3 regions of the Caproicibacterium amylolyticum genome follow, and region 1 is predicted to be linked to each of the others. Evidence: a T-box and tRNA genes for the amino acid it is inferred to sense, from the RefSeq annotation. Region 1 holds a T-box; the other regions hold tRNA genes.

What was found. The T-box of region 1 lies ahead of H6X83_RS10815 (valine--tRNA ligase). A T-box ahead of a tRNA ligase gene usually reads a tRNA of that ligase, here a tRNA-Val.
Region 2: it has a tRNA-Val gene. The T-box ahead of H6X83_RS10815 (valine--tRNA ligase) is inferred to sense a tRNA for this amino acid. The anticodon was not compared.
Region 3: it has a tRNA-Val gene. The T-box ahead of H6X83_RS10815 (valine--tRNA ligase) is inferred to sense a tRNA for this amino acid. The anticodon was not compared.

The regions. Positions count from the first base shown of each region.
Region 1 is NZ_CP060696.1:2,263,316-2,268,119, reverse strand. It holds gene H6X83_RS10820 (bifunctional folylpolyglutamate synthase/dihydrofolate synthase) at 1-357, opposite strand, end outside; gene H6X83_RS10815 (valine--tRNA ligase) at 354-2,978, opposite strand; T-box leader at 3,029-3,251, opposite strand; gene H6X83_RS10810 (HAD family hydrolase) at 3,289-3,921, opposite strand; gene H6X83_RS10805 (tRNA threonylcarbamoyladenosine dehydratase) at 3,915-4,649, opposite strand; gene H6X83_RS10800 (Fur family transcriptional regulator) at 4,639-4,804, opposite strand, start outside.
Region 2 is NZ_CP060696.1:2,978,596-2,983,399, forward strand. It holds gene H6X83_RS14410 (hypothetical protein) at 29-475, opposite strand; gene H6X83_RS14415 (helix-turn-helix domain-containing protein) at 683-1,744, opposite strand; gene H6X83_RS14420 (immunoglobulin domain-containing protein) at 1,980-2,531, opposite strand; tRNA gene H6X83_RS14425 (tRNA-Val) at 2,629-2,705, opposite strand; tRNA gene H6X83_RS14430 (tRNA-Glu) at 2,734-2,808, opposite strand; tRNA gene H6X83_RS14435 (tRNA-Met) at 2,812-2,888, opposite strand; gene H6X83_RS14440 (IMP dehydrogenase) at 3,001-4,506, opposite strand; gene H6X83_RS14445 (acyl-[acyl-carrier-protein] thioesterase) at 4,762-4,804, opposite strand, start outside.
Region 3 is NZ_CP060696.1:1,381,735-1,386,538, forward strand. It holds gene H6X83_RS06625 (YerC/YecD family TrpR-related protein) at 1-8, shown strand, start outside; gene H6X83_RS06630 (class I SAM-dependent DNA methyltransferase) at 5-751, shown strand; gene hslO (Hsp33 family molecular chaperone HslO) at 795-1,697, shown strand; tRNA gene H6X83_RS06640 (tRNA-Val) at 1,782-1,858, shown strand; tRNA gene H6X83_RS06645 (tRNA-Asp) at 1,864-1,940, shown strand; tRNA gene H6X83_RS06650 (tRNA-Phe) at 1,945-2,020, shown strand; tRNA gene H6X83_RS06655 (tRNA-Gly) at 2,025-2,100, shown strand; tRNA gene H6X83_RS06660 (tRNA-Cys) at 2,106-2,180, shown strand; gene H6X83_RS06665 (DNA-deoxyinosine glycosylase) at 2,244-2,777, shown strand; gene H6X83_RS06670 (N-acetylmuramoyl-L-alanine amidase) at 2,949-3,680, shown strand; gene radA (DNA repair protein RadA) at 3,748-4,804, shown strand, end outside.

The DNA of each region.
Region 1 (4,804 bases):
AAATTCAGAAATATCCTCATCGTTCTGCTCCATTTGCAGCAGAACCGGCAGTACATCCTCCGCAGCCTGCGCCAGTTCGCGGTGTGAAATCGGCTGATTGTTCAGCTGAATCCGTTCGCAGAAATCTGTGACGAAAGGTGAAACGTAAAGTCCCGTGCGGTAGCGCGATTTACGCAGAATGGACGCAATCATCGTGCTGGTGGAGCCTTTGCCGTTGGTGCCGGCAACGTGTACAAAGGAAAGTTTCTCCTGTGGGTCACCTAATGTGTGCAGCAGCTTTCGCAGGTGCGCAAGACCCGGCACTTTTTTAAAGCGGTGCAGGGCGTGAATTTGCTGTAACGCTTCTTCGTACGTCATTTCAGCGCGTCCAAGCTGGACTGAATCAGTTCAATGTGCTCTTTAAGCTTCTGTGCATTTGCACGGACACCCTCCACAACCTTTTCGGGTGCCTTGCTCATGAATTTTTCGTTGGCAAGCTTTGCCTGTGCGTTCTGGTAACCCTTCTGCGCAGTTTCCAGTTCTTTGGTCAGACGTTTCTTTTCGGCTTCCTTGTCCACCAGTTCATCCATTTGGATATAAATCTTTGCGTCCGGTGTGACAATGGTCACCGCACCGTCAAGCGCAAAGGACGGTGCCACTTCAATGCCGGTTGCAAAGGCAAGACGCTTGAAAATTTCTTCTCCGGCAAGGAATGTTTCCGCTTTTGCGGAAGCAATGTGCAGGGTGGTCTTGCGGGAAGGCTCCACGTTCATTTCAGAACGGCGGTTGCGCACGCCGCGCACAGCTGCCATGATGGTTTCCATCTTAGCGGCATCTTCCGTAAAGTCCAGTTTCTCGTCATACAGCGGATACGGTGCGGTGACGAGCGCTTCACCAGTGTGGGGCAGTGTCTGCCAGATTTCTTCTGTGATATACGGCATAAACGGATGCAGCAGCGCAAGCGTGCGGCTCATGACCCACACCAGCACCTGACGCACCTGCTGTGCGGCAGCTTCGTCGCTGCCGTTCAGACGAATTTTTGCAATTTCAATATACCAATCACAGAACTGGTCCCACAAAAAGTCATGCAGCTTTTGTGCGGCAATGCCGAATTCAAACTTTTCAAGGTTGTCGTTAATCTCACACGCCAGCTTGTTGAATGCGTCCAGAATCCACTTGTCCTCCATGGAGAGCATTTTGGGAAGGGCATCCGGCACGTCTTTGTCCTCAATATTCATGAGGATAAAGCGGGAAGCGTTCCAAATCTTGTTTGCAAAGTTGCGGCTTGCCTGCACACGCTCGTCGGAATAGCGGGAGTCGTTGCCGGGGCTGATGCCCGTAATCAGCGTGAAGCGCAGCGCATCAGCGCCGTAGTTGTCGATGACCTCCAGCGGGTCAATGCCGTTGCCCAGGGATTTGCTCATTTTGCGTCCCTGATTGTCACGCACAAGTCCGTGGAAGAACACGGTGTCGAATGGAACTTCTCCCATCTGTTCAATGCCGGAGAAAATCATGCGGGCAACCCAGAAGAAAATAATGTCATAGGCCGTTACCAGCGTATTGGTGGGGTAGTAATATTCCAGCTCTTTGGTCTTGTCCGGCCAGCCCAGCACACTGAACGGCCACAAAGCGGAGCTGAACCAGGTGTCCAGTGTATCCGGGTCCTGCTGCAGATGGTGCCCGCCACACTTGGGGCAGGTGTCAAGGTCGGTGCGGGAAACGGTCATTTCACCGCAGTCCGGGCAGTACCATGCCGGAATGCGGTGTCCCCACCACAACTGACGGGAAATGCACCAGTCTTTGATGTTCTCCATCCAGTTGAAGTAAATCTTTTCCATGCGGTCTGGAATAAACTGTACATCCTTATCACGCACGGCCTTAATTGCCGGCTTTGCAAGCGGTTCCATTTTTACAAACCACTGTTTGGAAACACGCGGTTCAATGGTGCTTCCGCAGCGGTAACAGGTGCCCACATTGTGCTTAATCGGCTCAATGCTGACCAAAAAGCCCTGTTCATCCAGTTCCTTAACAATCTGTTTGCGGGCATCCAGACCGGACATGCCGGCATACTTGCCGCCGTTTTCATTGATGGAACCATCGTCGTTCATTACGTTGATAACGTCCAGATGGTGGCGGCGGCCGACCTCAAAGTCATTCGGGTCATGTGCCGGGGTGATTTTTACCACGCCGGTACCAAAGTCACGTTCCACGTATTCATCCGCAACAACCGGAATCTCACGGCCCACCAGCGGCAGAATCAGCGTTTTGCCGACCATGCCCTTGTAGCGCTCGTCTTCCGGATGCACTGCCACAGCAGTATCACCCAGCATAGTTTCCGGACGGGTTGTGGCAAGTTCCAAGTAACCGCTGCCGTCCTTAAACGGATAGCGCAGATGCCAGAAAGAACCGTCTTTTTCTTCGAATTCTACTTCCGCGTCGGAAATGGTGGTCTTGCAGTGCGGGCACCAGTTCACAATGCGCTCGCCCCGGTAAATAAGGCCCTTTTCATACATACGGCAGAAAACTTCCCGTACTGCTTTGCTGCAGCCTTCGTCCAGTGTAAAACGTTCGCGGTCCCAGTCACAGGAAACGCCCAGCTTGCGCAGCTGCTGTTCAATGCGGCCGCCGAATTTGTCTTTCCAAGCCCAAGCGCGCTTTAAAAATTCTTCGCGGCCAATCTGTTCTTTGGTCAGGCCCTCTTTGTGCATAGCTTCCACAATTTTTGCTTCGGTTGCAATGGAAGCGTGGTCGGTGCCGGGCACCCACAGAGCACTGTAGCCCTGCATCCGGCGCCAGCGAATCAGAATATCCTGCAGCGTTTCATCCATGGCATGGCCCAGATGCAGCTGGCCGGTGATGTTCGGCGGCGGAATCACAATGGTGTACGGTTTCTTTTTACTGTCCGGCTCCGCGTGAAAATAGCCGCCCTTTAACCAGAACGCATAGATGCGGTCTTCCACTTCGCCGGGATTGTAGATTTTAGCAAGTTCCCTGCTCATTTTGTTTCCTCCTTGGTATTAAAAAAGCCCCGGACAGGAAATGAAATCCTGCCCGGGGCGAAATTTACAGAATAATTCCGCGGTACCACCCGTGTTTGGCTTTAAAAGCCCTCTTTTGCCGCTAACGCCGGCAGGCGGGCAGTCCTACTGTAAAAGTTCGGGCTGCCAGCTCCGGGGTGACTGATACGCACCGCCGCACGCACAGGCTTTCACCTTCCTGCCTGCTCTCTGAAGCTGATACGGCGGTGCCTTTTTCCCCATCACTGCTGTTGTCGATATAGTTGCATTATAAGCGCGCTTTGCCGCATTGTCAAGCATTCGCAAGACGAAGCAGCAGCGGCGGCACCTCAACAAGGGAGGGAAGGACCGCATCTGCCAGCGTCCGAATTTCCGCATCCGGCTGCAGTAAATCCGGAATCATAACTGTGTACATCCCGGCCGCATGCCCGCCGCGGATGCCGTTGAAACTGTCCTCAAGTACGATGCATTCCTCCGGTGTGCAGCCTACAGCGTCTGCCGCTTTTTGGTAAATATCCGGTGCGGGTTTGCCGTGCACCACCTGCTCGCCGCCGATAACGGCTACAAAAAAATCTTCCACTTCGGCACGCTGCAGTTTCGTTTTTGCGTCTTTTGTAAAGGATGAGGTGGCAAGCGCTATTTTATACGAATGCTCCTGCAAAAAATACAGCAAATCATCCAGCCCCAGCTTTTTGGGAATGCCCGCGGCAAGCCGCCGATCGATTTCTACAGCACAGCGTTCATACAAAATGTCGGGAGAAACCTTGAGCTGCTGGCGGAACATTTTCTTAATTTCCGCATGCCCGCGGCCTATCATCTGCCAATAAAGCTCTTCGGGTACGCCAACTGCCGTCCACGCGTCGTGATAGACCCGTTCGGTGTCAAAAATCGTGCCGTCCATATCAAAAATAACTGCTTTTAGCATGCGTTTCCTCCTGTGGTAATGCCGGTAAGCTCCCGCACAACTTCTCCTGCCAGCACCAAGCCCGCCGCGCTGGGTACAAAACTTAAACTGCCCGGCGTTGTGCGTCTGCCCGGCGCGGGCAGCTCAGAGGAGGGGAGCGGCGTATGCGCCGGTTCCTCACTGTAAACTACTTTCAGCTTCGGAATGCCGCGTTTGCGCAGTTCACGGCGCATGACACGCGCCAGCGGGTCCATCTGTGTTTTGTAAATGTCCGTTATGCAAAATCGGGTTGGGTCCAGCTTGTTTCCGGCACCCATGGCGCTGATGACCGGAACGCCCGCCGCATACGTCCGCTGTACAATCAGCAGCTTGCTGCTGACGGTGTCAATGGCGTCAATTACATAATCATAATTTGAAAAGTCGAACCGTTCCGCATTTTCCGCCGTGTAAAAACAACGGCAGCTCTGTACCTGCACAGCGGGGTTGATGTCCAGCATCCGCTGCTGCATCACATCGGTTTTGTACTTTCCGATGGTGCTGTGCAGGGCAATAATCTGACGGTTCAGATTTGTCAGGGTGACGGTGTCGTTGTCCACCAGCGTAAAGGAACCGATGCCGCAGCGGCACAGCGCTTCTGCCGCAAAGCCGCCCACACCGCCGACACCAAACAGCAGCACTGAGCAGTGTGAGAGTTTTTCCAGGGCTTCCTGCCCCAGCAGCAGCTCTGTGCGTGCCCATTCATTTGCCATTTGGTTTATCATCCTTTTTTGCGGCGCACTTTGGGCAGATGCCGGAAAGTTCCAGACTGTGCCCGGTAATTTCATAGCCGGTTTTTTCTGCCCATTCTTTTTCCAGATTTTCAATCGGACAGCCGTCCAGCGGAATGATTTCTCCGCAGCCGGTA
Region 2 (4,804 bases), 720 kb from region 1:
TTATTCTAGTCTATCCGAATATCATCTGTCAACCGTAACCACAGCTGACGACACGCCATTCTCCAGCGCTGTTGCGTACCAGCCACCATTCATAATTCTTATAGGTATTATTTTTATTGAAACCCTCCGGTGCCATTGAACCAGTTTTATAGTTTGAAAGCAGCATTAGTACATCTTTCCCCTTAGTGCCCTTGGGAATAAACCCATTGTTGTTCGTTTCAACATAATTCACGGGATAAGTGTCCATTGTGGCATCGTACCAAATATCTGTCAGCTTACAATCACGAAATTTGAAAAAGTATTGTTTTACGCATTCTCCCGCAGCTGTAAGATCTGCTTTGCTGAACTTCACGGTGTCCTGAAAGTTCATACGTGCGCCATTACTTTTCCCATACCACGGAACAGCAACAACAGCCACACCTACCAGCATCGCTGCGGCAACCCCAGCAAAAATCTTTTTAAACCGTTTTCGCACTTCTACTCCCCCAATCCTGCTTTTCCGTTTATTTACTTTTTAGTATAAAATGAAATCAAGAATCTGTCAACGGGCAAGAGAGTACAAAAAAGCTCCCCTTGTTAGGGAAGCCTGTCGCTAAAATTTCAAGCCTTATACGCTTTGAACTTCGTTGTGACTTCTTTTTGCGGGATTCTATTGCTTCACCGGAAGCAGAGTCCTTTTTTATTAAACGATCATACCCTGTTTTTCCCGTTTTTTTCCGCGCAGTTGCAGTATGACACCAACAATCGTTACCAACGCACTCGCTATAAATCCAAGTGCAAAGACCAACAAGTTGACATTTAAGTATTCCTGTTGAAAAAGTCTTCCCCACTGAAAATAATCCGCCAGTATTCGCAGACCGTTAGTATCCTGGTTAATCATCAGTGCATTTAGACTCAATTCCATAAACGGAATGGAAAAATCACTAAGGAAGCAAATCAATCCGCCCTTTAAGCAGCGGTGCAGTGGGACATAAACAGCAATCGCAAAAATACCCCAGACCGGCAGATAGCTAATACCGGTAATTAAAAGTGCTCGGAATAAATTTCCTCCACTTGTTACCGCAACGCAAAGTATCACAAGCAATACATTCCATCCGGTAATAGCTGCCAGCACAATCGCAGGAAATCCACGGTGCCTAGGGCAAAAGCGTCCCAGCAGATACAGCCCCCAGGGCAATGCCAGGCAGACCGCTGAAACAGCAATGCCAAAACCCAGCCAAGCACCTCGTGTGTAACCCCAGCAAGCCAGCAGCAGCAAAAACAGACTGCCCGTTGCGCAGCCCAGTGTCACCACACCTGTTTCTTTTTCTGCCATCAGCGGTACGTTCGTAAAACTGAAAGCTAACAGCAACGCTGTCAGCACAATCCAAAACCAACTCAGCGTATGATAGACTGCAAGATTACAGAGAAAACAAATGATTAATGTAACGACATAACAGAAGGTAAATATTTGCTGCACTCTGCGGTGAAGAACGCGGTATACCTTAGCATCTTTCTTTTCCCTGCCGGCCGCCACATCGTCACAGGCTGTAAAAAATTCATGCTCAGAAATGGAAAGTTCCCGACAGATATCGGTTACCAGCGCAATGTCCGGGTAAGAAAGCCCCCGTTCCCATTTGGAAACCGTTGTATTGGTTACAAACAGCCGCTTCGCTAATTCTTCCTGTGTCAGCCCCGCCTGTCTGTGTTTTTGCACAAAGTATGCTCCAAAGCTTTGCTTATTCAGATTTTGGTCTTTTTCCATGTAATTATCTCCTTTTGCAGTTTTCAGCCTTATTATAGGTCTGCTTTTCTTTCTGCGTCAAGGAAATTGTCGGCTTTGGCGGCTCGACCGCTGCGCCACCTACAAATAACACGAAAAGACTCTTTGAAATACGTTTTTTCTCTTTCGCAGGTACAGTTTTTGCTGATGGAGCCGCTTTATTTTTCTACAAAGAAAAATCACCTGCTGCATTTTTCGCAGCAGGTGATTTTAAGATTTACGCTTTGTAAGTCTTGAACTTTTCAAGGACTGCCTTTTTGCGGGTTTCGTTTGCTTCGCCGGAAGCGGAGTCCTTGTAAATCATCAGGTACTTTCCGCTGTCACTCACAACAGCAGGAATGTTTTTTTCAAACAAAGTAAAGCTACCCTTCTGCTTCACTTCATCCAGCACCTTTTTTGCGGTGTCATTCAGGTTGGCAGGGTCGTACTCATAAAACTCTGCAGTAACTGTCTGCTTCTTATCCACGGAACCGGAGTAGCGATAACCGCTCTTAGCGCCAATCAGCTCACTGCGCATGGCATCGCCGTTCCCCTCAATGTATCCGCACGCACCGAGGTAGGTAGCCAGCCCTTTCAGGCTGTCGTCATACTTGGTGGGGTCCACGCTGCTGGCAGGTGCAGCTTCGCTGCTGCTTGCCTGTGAAGAAACCGCAGAAGCTGCTGAGGAAACCGCAGGTTCCGTTCCGGAAACTGCTACATCCCCCACACCGCAGCCTGTGCAGGCCACCGCCAGTGCGGCGGCAGCGGCAATAATCAATGCTTTCTTCATGAGTAACCTCCCGGCAAATTTTTCTGAATAGAAGAAAAACCGCTGCAAAGAGCGGTTTTTCTGCTTTTGCGGTCCCAAAAAGCGCCGCTTCAGTTTTTGGTGGACACGAGGGGACTCGAACCCATGACCTCTCGCGTGTGAGGCGAGCGCTCTAACCAGCTGAGCTACGCGTCCACAGCTCCAGACAAGGATGACAAAAAAGTGGTGACCCAGACGGGATTCGAACCCATGAACCCGCCGTGAAAGGGCGGTGTCTTAACCGCTTGACGACTGGGCCAGATGGTAGCGGCAATAGGATTTGAACCTATGACACTTCGGGTATGAACCGAATGCTCTAGCCAGCTGAGCTATGCCGCCATCTGCGCTTCGCACACTGCGAAGCGCTTATTATTATAACGGAACTTGTCCTGCTTTGTCAAGCCTTTTTTCAAATCTTTTTGAAAAAGCCTGAAGCTTTCCTCTGCGAAGCTTATTTTACCTGGTTGCTGCTGTCCTTCAAGACAACATCATGTGCGCCGCCCTCAACGATGCTGGTGCTGGAAACCAGCGTCAGCTTGGCTTTTTTCTGCAGTTCCGGAATCGTCAGCGCACCGCAGTTGCACATTGTAGAGCGAACTTTACTCAGGGTTGTGCTGACGTTGTCCTTCAAAGCACCCGCATACGGCACATAAGAGTCCACGCCCTCTTCAAAGGAAAGTTTCTTTGCGCCGCCCATGTCATAGCGCTGCCAGTTGCGGGCACGGTTGCTGCCCTCTCCCCAATACTCTTTCATATACTGGCCATTAATGGTGACTTTATTCGTCGGGGATTCGTCAAAACGGGAGAAGTAGCGGCCGAGCATGACAAAATCTGCGCCCATTGCCAGTGCAAGGGTCAGGTGGTGGTCGTACACAATACCGCCGTCAGAGCAAATCGGCACATAAATGCCGGTCTCTTTGTAGTATTCATCGCGTGCTTTGGCAACTTCAATAACCGCTGTGGCCTGACCGCGGCCAATACCTTTTGTTTCTCGGGTAATGCAGATGGAACCGCCGCCAATTCCGATTTTTACAAAGTCCGCACCGGCCTCGGCCAAAAAGCGGAAGCCGTCACCGTCGATCACGTTGCCTGCGCCGATTTTCACCTTGTCGCCGTACTTGCCGCGTACCCATGCAATGGTGCGTCTCTGCCACTCTGTGTAACCTTCGGAAGAATCAATGCAGAAAATGTCCGCACCAGCCTCCAGCAGCGCCGGAATACGCTCTGCGTAGTCGCGGGTATTGACACCGGCACCGACCATATAGCGCTTCTGCGCGTCCAGCAGTTCGCTTGTATTCTCTTTATGCTCGGAATAATCCTTGCGGAAAACAAAGTAGCAAAGTTTGCCGTCATTGTCCACGACCGGCAGAGAGTTCAGCTTGTTCGCCCAAATAATATCGTTGCACTCGGAAAGGGTTGCGCCTTTGGGTGCGGAGATGACCTTTTCAATAGGAGTCATAAAGGAATAAACCGGGGTTTCCACCGCCATACGGCTTACACGGTAATCACGGCTGGTAACAACGCCCAGCAGCTTGCCGATGCCGGTGCCGTCATCTGTTACAGCCACAGTGGAATGGCCGGTTTCTTCTTTAAGCTTCAGGATGTCTGCAAGTGTCTGGTCTGGCTTAATGTTGGAGTCACTGGTTACAAAGCCCGCTTTGTAGGCTTTTACCTTGGCAATCATGGCTGCTTCCTGCTCAATGGTCTGTGAACCGTAAATGAAGGAAACGCCGCCTTCCTTCGCGAGAGCAACCGCCAGTGTATCATTGGAAACAGACTGCATAACCGCCGAAGTCATTGGGATATTCAGGGTAATGGCAGGCTCTTCCCCTTTTTTGAACTTGGTAATCGGGGTTTTCAGGCTTACGTTATCCGGTATGCATTCTGCCGAAGAGTATCCGGGCACCAACAGATACTCATTAAAGGTATGACAAGGTTCATCGTAGTAAAAAGCCATTTTGCAGCATCCTCCGTCTTTTCTTTAAGATTGATTCTACTCGTTTTGCTTTTTCGCCGTGTAAAAAGGAAGCTGTTTTAAACAGCTAAAGCGGTTTCAAACAGCAGGGTATAATATTTTTACATTATAGCACCCCTCAAAATCGATTTCAATACAAGGAATGCCGCTTTTGGTCTGATTTTGTTGTTGCCAAAAAATTTCTGCATTTTGTTAAAAAATCATGACCAAATAATGAATAAACCATGTAATTTGACTTTATCTTTCAACGAAAGCCGCAAAGCTAAGGTCACCCGCGCGG
Region 3 (4,804 bases), 880 kb from region 1:
ATTCATGAGCTATTCCACTTTCGCACAGTACTATGATGCGCTGACGCGAAACGTTGGTTATAAAGAGCGCGCAGATTACCTGTGCGCTCTTTTAAAGCATTATGGGCATGAACCCGGCATTACACTTGATTTAGCCTGTGGCACCGGTAGCCTGACACTGGAGCTGAAACAACGTGGCTTTGATATCTACGGAATAGACAGCAGTGCAGATATGCTGATGCAGGCACAGGAAAAAACAAGAGCTGCGGGGGAGAATATTTTATTTCTCTGTCAGCAGATGCAGTCTATTGACTTATATGGTACAGTAGATACAGTACTTTGTACGCTGGACAGCCTCAATCATTTACCAACAGAAAAAGATGTGCTGCAAACTTTTCAGCGGATATCGCTTTTCCTTGCCCCGGGAGGGCTGTTTATTTTTGATATGAATACGCCGTATAAACATCGGCGGGTACTTGGAAACCATATTTATATTTATGATACAGAAAATGTGTACTGCGTTTGGCAGAACCGCTACGAAAACGTTGGCTGTCGGGTTGGTATCACGTTGGATTTTTTTGAGCGCAAAGGTGAGGCTTACACACGAAAAAGTGAACAGTTTTTTGAACGTGCCTATGAAGAAGCCCACATAGTGGAACTCCTTGAAAAAGCAGGCCTGGAAAGGCTGAATGCATTTACAGAAATGACGTTTGAATCGCCGGAAGAACAAACCGAAAGAATTGTGTACGTTGCACGTAAACCCAAGCAGTAACTCATTATGCTGCAATCTAATTTGAAAAGGAATTTTAAATACTATGGACAGAATGATTCGTTGCATTACCAAAAGTGGTCACCTGATGGCCTGTGCGGTCGATTCAACCTACATGGTTGCTACGGCGCAGCAGATTCATGCAACCAGTCCGACCGCAACAGCGGCACTGGGAAGACTCCTTACAGGTACTTCCATGATGGGAGCTATGCTAAAGGACAAGGGCGCAACTCTGCAGATTAAGATCAATGGTGGCGGCCCACTGGGAAATGTTGTAGCGATTGCTGACGACAACGGAAACTGCCGGGGCTATGTTGACCATCCGGAGGCGGATTTGCCGATTCGTGCGGACGGTAAATTGGACGTTGGCGGTCTGGTCGGACATGACGGTATGGTAACCGTTATGCGTGAGGATAAGGAACACGCTCCTTACACAGGGCAGGTTAAACTGCTGTCCGGAGAAATTGCAGAGGATTTGGCAACTTATTATGCGGTCAGTGAACAGATTCCTACCGTTTGTGCGCTGGGTGTTTTAGAAAACAAAGAGAATACAGAGCAGCTTTTAGCGGGTGGCTTGTTTGTGCAGGCTCTGCCAGGAGTAACCCAGGAAGAATTGAATCTGCTCGAAAAAAATGCGTCACAAATTCCGGCTGTTACGGAAATGCTTTCTCAGGGACTTTCCATTGAAGATATGTGCAGCAAAATTCTAATAGGAATGCCATTCGAGAAGTTGGACGAATATCCGGTATCCTATGCATGCGACTGCTCTAAGGAGCGTGTGGAGCGTGCTTTCTCGTCTCTAAAGCCTGCAGAGATTCGCACGCTGGCGGATGATAAGAGCGGCTTTGCTGAGGCGCGGTGCAACTATTGTGGCCGGAAATATCGCTTTACATCGGCAGAATTGAATACACTTGCAGATGAAGTAGAAAAAAGTCAAAAAAACTTATAATTTTTTTAAAAAACCTATTGACATTCTTTTGCTGATGCTGTATTATAATATACGTCGCTGATAAACAACAGCACAGCAAAGTTTGGGAGCATAGCTCAGCTGGTTAGAGCACCTGCCTTACAAGCAGGGGGTCATAGGTTCGAGTCCTATTGTTCCCACCATCAGTGGCTCGGTAGTTCAGCTGGTTAGAACGCTAGCCTGTCACGCTAGAGGTCGACGGTTCGATCCCGTTCCGAGTCGCCACTTTGCCTCTGTAGCTCAGTCGGTAGAGCAGGGGACTGAAAATCCCCGTGTCGGTGGTTCGATTCCGCCCGGAGGCACCATTTTGCGAACGTAGCTCATCTGGTAGAGCGCCACCTTGCCAAGGTGGAGGTAGCGAGTTCGAGCCTCGTCGTTCGCTCCAATTTTGGCGTCATAGCCAAGCGGTAAGGCATGGGTCTGCAAAACCCTGATGCCCCAGTTCAAATCTGGGTGACGCCTCCATGTCACAACAAAGCAGAGGACTTTGTCCTCTGCTTTTTTATTTATATACAGGAGGAACGAAATTTGCCTTCGGAAAAAATTGTTCATCCATTGCAGCCGGTTTTTTCTGCTGATTCCCGTATTTTGATTTTAGGGACCATGCCTTCTCCCAAATCACGTGAGACTGGTTTCTATTATGGCCATCCACAGAATCGTTTCTGGCGCGTTTTAGCCGCCGTTTTGCAGCAGTCGGTTCCAAATTCAAAAGAAGAAAAAATTCACCTGCTGCTCCAAAACGACATCGCTTTATGGGATGTTCTGCATTCCTGCAGCATTAACGGTGCAGAGGACGCCAGTATTCAGGAACCAGAGGTAAATGACATTTTAGGGCTATTGAAGCGGACAAGCATTACGAAAATTTTCACAACCGGGCAAAAAGCATTTTCATTATATGAAAAAATGGTATTTCCGGTTGTAGGGATTCATGCGGTCTGCCTGCCATCTACCAGCCCCGCAAACTGCCGCTGCTCATTCACGCAACTTCTGCAGGCGTACAGCTGTATTGCAGAGGAACTTCAAATAATGGGCGATGATTTGGGCAAAGACAAAACCGTATAGACGTACAAATGGTACCGGCTAGCCCGCTTAATTGGGTGATGGCTGGTACTTTTCTTTTTTCCTTGGGCATATATATTTGCTGAGGTGAGCGGCATGAAAGTGGCTCGTACAAATATCTGGACTATTTTGACACTGATAGCTGCCTGCTTGGGTTTATTAGTGCTAATTTATATGTCCTGTTTTCACGCAGCACAGTCGGCAACTGTAACATCCGCAGTTAAGCCGCTGATTGTTTTGGACGCGGGGCATGGAGGTGAAGACGGCGGTGCGGTCGGATGTTCACCTGTTCCGGAAAAAGTAATCAACTTGGCGATTACGCAGAAAGTGGAAAAGAAACTTATGCAGGCTGGATGCAAAATTGTTATGACCAGAAATAATGATGTAATGCTGGGAGATAGCTCGCTTTCTACTCTGCGGGAACGAAAAGCTTCTGATATCCACAAACGCTTTGCAATTATACAGAGTAATCCAGGCTGTACTTTTATCAGTATCCATCAAAACCATTTTACAGACGGCGTTTACAGTGGCGCTCAGGTGTTTTATTCGAAGAACAATTCCAAGAGTGCAGCTTTGGCTGAGCAGATTCGACAGACAATCGTTTCGGATGTACAGCCGGAAAATACAAGAAAAAATAAAGCGGCTACCAACTCCATTTATCTGCTTGCACATGCGCAGGATCCCGCAGTTTTGGTTGAATGCGGATTCCTTTCGAATAATTCAGAAGCGAAGCTGTTGAACGACGAACAGTATCAGCAAAAAATGGCTGATGCGATTGCAAAGGGTATTTTGCAGTATTTGCAGGGAAAGGGCATTAAAACAGTGGCTTCCGGGAGCAGTCAGGACTTGTATTCTTCTGCATCCTCGGCTATAATAAGCAGTAAGAGCAGCACAAAGAAAGGCTGAATCTTGCTGAAAAAAGATTTAAGGACTGCCTTTTGGCAGCCCATTTTTTGATTGGAATGAGAAAATAATGGCGGGAAAAGTGAAGAGTGTATATGTGTGTTCCTCCTGCGGCTATGAGTCCGCGAAATGGTGTGGCAAGTGTCCTGACTGCGGCGCATGGAATACCATGACAGAGGAACTGCATGAGCCTGTCAGCGCGGCAAAACGAAACACAAGCAGCCTTTCAGCTGGTATGGCCAGAGTGCTGCCGATTCGTGAAATCAGCATGGCAGAGGAACCTCGATACAAAACAGGTGTTTCCGAGCTGGACCGTGTCTTAGGCGGCGGGATTGTAAAAGGTTCACTTATATTAATCAGCGGTGAGCCGGGCATTGGGAAGTCTACGATTTTACTGCAGATTTGTGCCTATTTGGGAAACACACTAAAAATTTTATATGTATCCGGAGAAGAGTCCAGTCGGCAGATCAAACTGCGCGCAAACCGTTTGCAGGTAGATTCAGAGAACCTGTATATTTTGACGGAAACAGACGTACAGCGTGTGATTGAACATGTGCGTGAAGAGAAACCAGATTTGTTGATGGTCGATTCCATTCAGACAATGAACTATACTGAATTGAATTCTTCTCCGGGAAGTGTAGCACAAGTACGCGAGTGTACAAATGCAATTATGCACGCGGCTAAGGAGTTGGAAATTCCAGCAATTTTGGTTGGCCACGTCAATAAAGATGGCGCCATTGCCGGCCCTAAGGTACTGGAGCATATTGTGGATGCGGTGCTTTACTTTGAAGGTGACCGGCAAATGAGCTACCGTATTTTGCGTGCAGTAAAGAACCGCTATGGCTCTACCAATGAAATTGGCGTTTTTGATATGGGAGAAAACGGTCTACACCAGGTTGAAAATCCGTCTGCATCCATGCTGACTGGTCGGCCTGAACACGTTTCTGGTACCTGTGTCACTTGCGTGATGGAGGGCAGTCGCCCGATTCTTGCCGAAATACAAGCATTAGCAACAACGTCCGGTTTCGGCAACCCGCGCCGCATGGCAACGGGTTTCGATTATAATCGTATGAATCTGCTTTTGGCAGTACTGGAAAAAAGAGCAGGCTATTATTTCTCTAATTTGG